2 regions of the Bacillus paramycoides genome follow, and region 2 is predicted to be linked to the other one. Evidence: riboswitches for the same ligand, from Rfam matches in the RefSeq annotation. Region 2 holds a riboswitch; the other holds the start of a gene.
What was found. A riboswitch is a leader RNA that binds a small molecule or an ion and turns the genes downstream of it on or off. The one in region 2 is predicted to bind cyclic di-AMP.

Region 1: it holds a riboswitch for cyclic di-AMP, as region 2 does, so the genes downstream of both, AAG068_RS09210 (APC family permease) here and AAG068_RS03895 (hypothetical protein) in region 2, are expected to answer to the same signal.

The regions. Positions count from the first base shown of each region.
Region 1 is NZ_CP152427.1:1,772,916-1,777,328, forward strand. Features, by position in the region: partial or broken gene AAG068_RS09195 (hypothetical protein) at 1-342, opposite strand, end outside; gene panE (2-dehydropantoate 2-reductase) at 518-1,462, shown strand; gene AAG068_RS09205 (hypothetical protein) at 1,517-1,645, opposite strand; cyclic di-AMP (ydaO/yuaA leader) riboswitch at 1,785-1,931, shown strand; gene AAG068_RS09210 (APC family permease) at 2,075-3,901, shown strand.
Region 2 is NZ_CP152427.1:755,167-759,579, reverse strand. Features, by position in the region: gene kdpA (potassium-transporting ATPase subunit KdpA) at 1-870, opposite strand, end outside; gene kdpF (K(+)-transporting ATPase subunit F) at 890-970, opposite strand; gene AAG068_RS03905 (SipW-dependent-type signal peptide-containing protein) at 967-1,071, opposite strand; cyclic di-AMP (ydaO/yuaA leader) riboswitch at 1,171-1,315, opposite strand; gene AAG068_RS03900 (hypothetical protein) at 1,577-1,807, opposite strand; gene AAG068_RS03895 (hypothetical protein) at 1,823-2,209, opposite strand; cyclic di-AMP (ydaO/yuaA leader) riboswitch at 2,303-2,450, opposite strand; gene thiD (bifunctional hydroxymethylpyrimidine kinase/phosphomethylpyrimidine kinase) at 2,542-3,357, opposite strand; gene thiF (thiazole biosynthesis adenylyltransferase ThiF) at 3,364-4,383, opposite strand; gene thiG (thiazole synthase) at 4,376-4,413, opposite strand, start outside.

The DNA of each region.
Region 1 (4,413 bases), 1.0 Mb from region 2:
ATGAATCTTAAATGGAACGGAAATAAGATTTGTTGTTAAATGTCCAGTTAAGTTAAGGTCTTTAGAATAACGCTGCAATCCTTTTTGATGTTCTGAGTGAGGAAAGAGTATTTTATTTGTAAATGAAAGATAATATGCTTCCATATTCTGATGTGAAACTTGAAACTTTCCGTAGTATGTATTTTCATTTTCAAGATGATCGAGTCGAAAAGGGTGAAAGTCATTTTTCTGTAAGAAGGGAAACATATTTTGTTCATATCCAGTTTTAAAAGAAAACGGGAATATAAATTGAAATATAGCTGTTGTTACATCCTTTTCCTCGATTGTTTGTATTGCCTCCATTTACATTGTTTCCTTTCCATATATGCTATAAAAACAACATGCCCAAATTTATTTGAAAATAACCACTGTTTTACACTTGGTTAAGTATGAAAATTCAGCTTATTTAGCAGGGGACATGTATAATGTTATGTATACGAAAAGTTATAAAATTATATTTTGAAAAGGGGGATGTTGCATGCGTATTTTAGTATTAGGAGCTGGTGGTGTTGGAGGCTTTTTTGGAGGTCGCTTAGTAGAAAAGGGAGAAGATGTTACGTTTCTTGTTCGTAGTAAACGGAAAAAACAATTGGAGGAAAGAGGGCTTGTAATCCGAAGTGTTAACGGGGATTTTTCCTTCCAACTAAAATTAATAACGAAAGAAGATCAAACTTCTCAGTTTGATGTTATTTTATTTTCAACAAAAGCGTATCACTTAAACGAGGCAATTCAAGATGTAAAACCGTTTGTTAGCGAAAGAACTGTCATCATTCCATTACTAAATGGTATCGCACATGTACCACTATTACAAAAAGAATTTGGTGAAGAGAAAGTGATTGGCGGTTTATGCTTTATCGAGACGACGTTAAACGATCAAGGAGAGATTGTACAGACGAGTGCTGCAAATAGACTTGTGTTTGGAGAAATGAAGCCTCAAGATTCAGAGAGAATAAAGCATATTGCTAAAGCATTTACAGGTACGAAATCTAGTTTTGTTTTAAGTGAAAACATTATGCAAGATATGTGGCATAAATATTTATTTATTACTGTAATGTCGGGTGTGACAACATTAATGCGGGCACCGATAGGACCGATTCGCGAAAGCGAAGGTGGACGCGCTTTTATCCAAAACTTATTTGAAGAATGTGTGCAAATCATGAGATCTATGAAAGCTCCAGTTAAGGATGGTATTGCCCAAGAACATATGAAAACAATTGATAAAATTTCATATGATATGAAGTCATCGATGCAGCGGGATATGGAAAAAGGTTCGTTCATTGAAGGCGAGCACTTACAAGGATACTTACTAGATGTAGCAGAACAATTTTCTATAGAAGCACCATTATTGGGTACGGTATATCAAAATTTGAAAGTGTATGAAGAAATGACCTTTAACAAATCAGCAATAGAATTGGATGTATGAAAAAATAAAAAAGAAAGCAATATATAAGTGTATTGCTTTCTTTTTTATGACAACTTATTTGTTTCTTTTCGTTCTATCTGTCAAATTTATTTCCTGTTCACGTTTACCGTATAATTGATTAATTTCATTTGCTAATGCATCTAAATAGGAATCGGAAAAAATAGGCTTCTTTTCTTTAGACATGTGAGTCTCCTTTATCAATTTTTTAGTATTCATTATGTATGTTTACCGGCGAATTATGCGAAATCATTTAAATTTTGTCTTTTTAAAAATTTTTATTTACATTTTGAAAATAAAGGAGTATTATAATCCACAGTTTCAATTTTCTAAATCGCTGAAACCGCATGGTGCGGGGGACCCGTTCTTATGGATTAGTTCTTAATCCAATGGGGTGAATCCTTGAAAAAGGTAGGGCTACTCATAGGCCCGAATCCGACAGCTAACCTCGTAAGCGTTATATTGAGAAGGAAGGTGGAGCTTGTGCGACAAAAAATATAATGTCTACAAGTCTATTTCGTTATGGCTTGTAGACATTTTTGTTTTCTGAGGAAATAGTTTATTCGCTGTAACTAGCAGAAAAGTTCGTACAAAATTATTGGAGAGTGGACAGCATTGGTTTCATCTATTAAAAGATTTTTAATTGGAAGACCGTTAAAATCAACAGAGTTAGGAGAACAAAAGCTTAATAAAACGAAGGCGTTAGCTATTTTATCTTCTGACGCATTGTCATCGGTTGCATACGGACCAGAGCAAATTTTAATTGCTTTAGCAGGTCTTGGAGCGATTGCTTATTGGTATTCAATTCCGATCGCTGTTGGGGTATTAGTATTATTGACAGCCCTTATTTTATCTTATCGTCAAATTATTTTTGCTTATCCGCATGGCGGAGGCGCGTATGTTGTATCAAAAGAAAACTTAGGGATGAATCCAGGGTTAATAGCTGGAGGATCTTTATTAGTGGATTATATTTTAACTGTTGCGGTAAGTGTATCAGCAGGTACAGATGCGCTCACATCAGCTTTTCCTAGTTTACATGCACATAATGTAATCATTGCGATTATATTTGTTATATTTATTACGATATTAAATTTGAGAGGGGTAACGGAATCAGCTTCCGTTTTAGCATATCCTGTTTATTTATTTGTTCTAGCACTATTTATATTAATTGGTGTAGGTATATATAATATTATAACTGGTCAAGTTTCACCGACATTACACACGCCAATTGGAACTCCGGTTGCGGGTATTAGTTTGTTCTTACTGTTACGAGCATTTGCATCAGGTAGTTCGGCTTTAACAGGTGTTGAGGCGATCTCTAACGCAATTCCAAACTTTAAGGATCCTGCACCTAACAATGCTGCGAAAACATTGCTTGCAATGGGTGCATTACTTGCCGTTTTATTTTCAGGAATTGTTTTCTTAGCTTATTATTACGGAATTACTCCAAGTAAAGAAGTAACAGTTGTTTCACAAATTGCTGAACAAACATTTGGACGTAATTTCATGTACTATTTCATACAAGGTACAACGGCTTTAATATTAATTCTCGCTGCTAATACTGGTTATTCTGCATTTCCTTTATTAGCGGTTAACCTTGCAAAAGATAAATTTATACCGAGAATGTTTACGATTAGAGGAGACCGCCTAGGTTACTCAAACGGTATTATTATACTTGGAGTTGCCTCAATTATTTTAATTGTAGCTTTCCAAGGACAAACAGAACATTTAATTCCGCTATATGCAGTAGGTGTATTTATTCCATTTACACTTTCTCAAACGGGGATGGTATTAAAATGGCTTCGCGAAAAGCCTGAAGGATGGGCTTTACGATTAACGGTCAATTTAATTGGAGCAGTCATTAGTTTTATCGTAATGATTATGTTCTTTTTAACTAAATTCGCACAAGTATGGTCAATCCTTATTTTCTTACCTGTTATTATCTTCTTGTTCCACCGAATTAAGAAGCATTATGATGCAGTAGGAGACCAACTAAGTTTAAAAACTTGTGAACGGATTGTTCCGATTGAAGGAAATGTAATTGTCGTTCCTGTAGCTGGTATGACGCACGTGGTAGAAAACTCATTGAACTATGCGAAGTCTCTTTCTGCAGATCAAGTTATCGCTGTATATGTTGCTTTTGACAGGGAAGAGGAAAAGAAATTTGAAGAGAAATGGAAGAAGTGGCAACCTGAAGTAAGACTTGTTACCTTACATTCTCATTATAGAAGTATTATTCAACCGCTAACAAAGTTTATTGATACAGTGCAATATAAAGCGAGTGAATCAAATTACCGTGTTACTGTCGTTATACCACAGTTCATTCCGAAAAAAGGTTGGCATAACATTCTTCATAATCAGTCTAGTTTACTCATTCGTGCGTATTTACTCTATAAAAGAAATGTTGTTATTACGACAGTTCCATATCATTTGAAAAAGTAAGAAGATTTTTTAAGGATAGCTTCATGAAAGTGAAGCTATCCTTTTTGTGTATACACTATGCATAATTGCATATGAGTATAAAAGATATATTGATATAATTTTTGAATCTGTAAATAAGTAGAGGTTTTTGTTGTGATATATGGATATTTCAATTGGAAAAGTGAAGAGGATTATATTTTGGAATAAGGACAATAAAGCTTGAAAATAAAGGGAATGAAAATACTTCTTTACGTTATATAAATAGCTGTGTTTAAATGACCTTACAGTACAAAACTTACATGAAAAACAAAACGAAATTTCATATTTACGTACGTTTTTTAGTTTATAACAAATAATATTTTTATGTAATATATTCACTATGTGAATGTGGAAATGGCTATAAAATAGAAGTTTTATACAATATTATTCATACTAATCATATATGAAATGTTTTATAACAATAAGTAAGTACTGTAGCAATAAAAGTTGAGAGAGGTGGTTCATACATGGATCGCGGTGAGAACGTTCTCTAT
Region 2 (4,413 bases):
CCCTAGTAAAAACACCATGAATAGTGAAACGAAAAGGATACGTCCTTGCTTTTTATTGCCTACCATTCGTCCGTACGTAAACGGAAGTGCTGTTGGCAATAACATCATAAGCATCATTTGCAAAATATTACTCATTTGCCCTGGATTTTCAAAAGGGTGCGTAGAGTTTGCTCCGAAAAATCCACCGCCGTTATTTCCGAGTTCCTTAATTGCTACGAATGATGCAACAGGTCCGCGTAAAATACTTTGTTTCGCGCCATCAATCGTTTGTGCGGTAACTGCACCGTCTAACGTTTGTGGTACACCAAGTGCGACAAAGACTAGTGCTGCAATACATGCGATAGGAAGAAATACTCTCGTTAATGCTCTCGTAAAATCAACGAAAAAGTTACCAAGTTCTTTTCCAGCAAGCCCTCTTATAAATGCCATAACGAGTGCTAACGTCGTTGCCGGTGCTGCAAACATTAAAAATGTAATTCCAATTAATTGTGATAAATAAGATAAACCATTTTCACCGCTATAATGCTGTAAATTTGTATCCGCCATAAAACTAATTGCTGTATTAAAAGCGAGCGTAGGCTCCATTCCTTCAATGTGTGCTGGATTTAATGGCAATACTCCTTGCAGTCTGAAAATGAAGTATACGACAACAATCATAAATCCATTTAATAAAACTAATGATAGTGCGTATTGTTTCCACGTTTGATTGTATTCTTTCACACCCGTAATTTTAAAAATAAGTTTTTCAAAAGGCCCGAATACTTTATCTAGCTTTTTACTCCCTTGAAAGGCTTTCTCTAAATAAATTCCCGTTGGCTTTGCCACAAGAATAAACAACAGCATTGTAATAACAACTGCGACCCAGATCATAATGAATGACTCCCCCTAATTAAAACTTTTCCGGATTTAATAATGCATACACTAAGTACACCGTAATTGCTGCAACAATAACCGATAAGGCAATCATCATGATTGCTTCCCTTCTTTCACAACTTTATCTGACCAACTTGCAAGACTTGCCATCGATGCGACTAACACAACAAAAATTCCAATCATTACAACATCTAACATAGCTATCCCCCATTCTTTTTTGTAAAAATTTACCATTAAAATATTAAAAAAGAACACTGAGCTCTACTCAGTGTTCAAAAAATGAACAACAAAAAGTAAACCTCCTCTCTAAACGCTTACGAGGTTAGCTGTCGGATTCGGGCCTAAAGAGTAGCCCTACTTTCAAACTGAAAGATTCACCCCAAGTGACGATGCACAAAATTGGTTCCCCCGCTCCATTTCTGGAACTCAGCGATTTTAGGTTTTTTTGGAAATTTTATGAATGATTTATGAGAGTAAATATACTCCTCTATATTTCACTTGTAAAGAGGCAAATTACTGAAAATAAGAAAATATCATTCTATTTAAACGCTTACATTAAGTATTATTAATATCCTTTCATCTATTTTCTCGTATTTTCTTTCTTTTTCATAGAAATGATCTTTTAAATACGAAATAAAAAGAGCGAATGACATGAAGTGCATAGCTTGTTGCACTTCGCATTCGCTCTTTTTTCACTCACTATTTATTCCCCCCGTAAAAAAGCACGTAAATTTCTCCCACGAATATAAACTTGTGACAATTCTGCATGTAATTGCTCATATTCGATAACATCTGTTTTTAAATATAAAGCGTCTTTCGATGGCAATATGATATAGGGCCTTGGAAAAATAGGATCGAGCACCACCAATTCTTGAACTCGCTCTACCGATACCGCCCAACGATTCGCTATATCTCCTAGTAACAACACTTTCATCTTCTTTCCCCCACCCTATTCAAAAAATAAAAAAGAAATATTATCACAATTCGTAAACACGACAAATGTAGCTCCAATTGTTTCATAGAGCCTCGCTGGATATCGTTTATTCCTTGTAACAACAGTAATAGGTGCTTGAAAAGAAAAGCGAATATGTTCTGTAAAGAAGCTAACGATTGGAAGCTCATCACCTAGTAAAATCACCTTCTTAATACACTCACAAATACTAGTAAAATCCTGCTCCTGACTACAACTATACGTCCAATCAAACCCATAATTCCTAACTTCAGCCGCTATCTCTTCATTTGCTGTAAAAATAATTAACTCATGTTGAAATGCTACTAAATCTATTAGACTATTTACCTTACTTTCTTCTCCAACACAAATAAGTGTTAATTCCATGTACCTCATCCTCCTTAGCATAAAAGAAATCAAACATAGATTGATATTCCCCTATACTAATCAGATTGATGAAGTGATGTATCCATCATGGCACCGTCCTCTCTCAAGACGCTTACGAAGTTAGCTGTCGGATTCGGACTTTGAGAGTAGCCCTACTTTCAAAATTGAAAGATTCACCCCTAGTGACACTGCACAAATTGGTTCCTCCGCTCCATATAATTGGACTCAGCGTATTACAAAAAATATATTCTGGCTGATATATTACTCCTGTATTTGGAAAAAGTAAACAGAAAAAAAGTCAGTTACAAAACTGACTTTTCTACTATTCATGCTTATGCTTTATTCAATTTGTATGCAAAATGATTCGTCGGTCCATGACCACTACCAATATTCAATGGCTCTTCAATTGCTATACTAATAAATCGTTTTGCCTCTTGAACTGCCTCTTCCATCGAGTATCCTTTCGCAAGGCCAGCTGTAACTGCTGACGCAAATGTACACCCGCTTCCGTGTGTTTGCTTTGAAGGAATTCGCTCACTTCTAAATTCAATAAACTTTTCTCCATCAAAGAGTAAATCAATTACTTCATTACCTTGATATTCTGCATGTCCGCCCTTCATAAGTACATATTTCGCACCTAATTCATGCAGTACTTTTGCAGCTTCTTTACTATCTTCAACGTTATGAATTTCCAGCCCAGTTAACACTTCTGCTTCTGGAACATTCGGCGTGATAACAGTTGCTACTGGTAATAAATATTCTTTTAATGCTTGTACTGCTTCTTGTTGTAATAATGATGCACCGCCCTTAGCAATCATAACAGGGTCTAGTACAATATTATTCCAGCCAAACTTATTAATATATTCTGCTACAATTTGAATAATTTCGCTGTTAAATAACATTCCTAGTTTCACAGCATCTGGTGTTAAATCCGTACCAATTGAATTCAACTGTTCCGTAATACCTTCTAACGAAACTGGATATACCCCTTGAACGCCAAGCGTGTTTTGAGCAGTAATTGCCGTAATAGCCGTCATCCCATACACACCAAGCTCTTGGAATGTTTTTAAATCTGCTTGAATGCCGGCACCGCCGCCACTATCAGATCCTGCAATTGTTAAAGCTTTATTTACTTTCATCCCACTCATCCTTTTCTATCCAAAATAGCGATGATAAATTGTTTTTGCTTCGCTTATATCCTTCGTTCCATGTACAAGTACACGACCATCTTTAAAAGCAACTAATTTCTTTTCTTCCACAGAAAATGATAATAAATATGGATTTACATTTAAATCATGCACACGATCATTCAGCAGTTCTTTGTATCGTTCAAAATCTATTTCCTCTTTATGAGGTGGTCTAATTTGAACTGTATTTCTCCCGCATAACACTGCTGTTTTCGATGTATTATCTTTATTTAAATACGGATACAATGCATTCTCTCCACACGAAGGACAATTGTGCTTACGAAGCTTTTGCACATTCATACATGAATATTCATTCTTCCATACATCAAACGATACAAGTCCATCTCGAAGCGATTCGTAATCTTCTACTAACAGTTTAAGAGCTTCCGTTACTTGATGAGAAACGACGAGAGATACAGCAGGTGATATAATTCCCGCTGTATCACATGTCGCCCCGCCAAGCGGAATCGATTGTAATAAACAAGATAAACATGGCGTTTTACTAGGAAGAATTGTGTAAGAAAGGCCGTAACTCCCTACACATGCTCCGTAAATCCATGGAATAGAATGTTTTTGCGCTATATCATTTACAATGAAACGCGTTTCGAAATTATCAGTTGCATCAATAATTACATTAACGTTTGTAACGAGTTCTTCTAATTCCTCAGCCGTTACGTCTTGAACGAGAGCTTCTACTCTTACTTCACGATTAATCTCTTCTAGACGTTTCTTTGCCGCTACAGCCTTCGGAAGATTATTTTCCACATCACTCTCTGCGTACAATTGCTGCCTTTGTAAATTACTCCAATCGACATAATCCCGGTCAACAATCGTTACTGTGCCTACACCAGCTCTTACAAACATCTCTGCATTTGCACTACCTAATGCACCTGCACCGATAATAAGTACATGTTTTTCTCTTATTTTTCGTTGCCCGTCTTCTCCAATTGGAGAAAATAATTCTTGGCGAGAATATCGATTATTCAACTACACTCATTCCTTCTAAAGGACTACTTG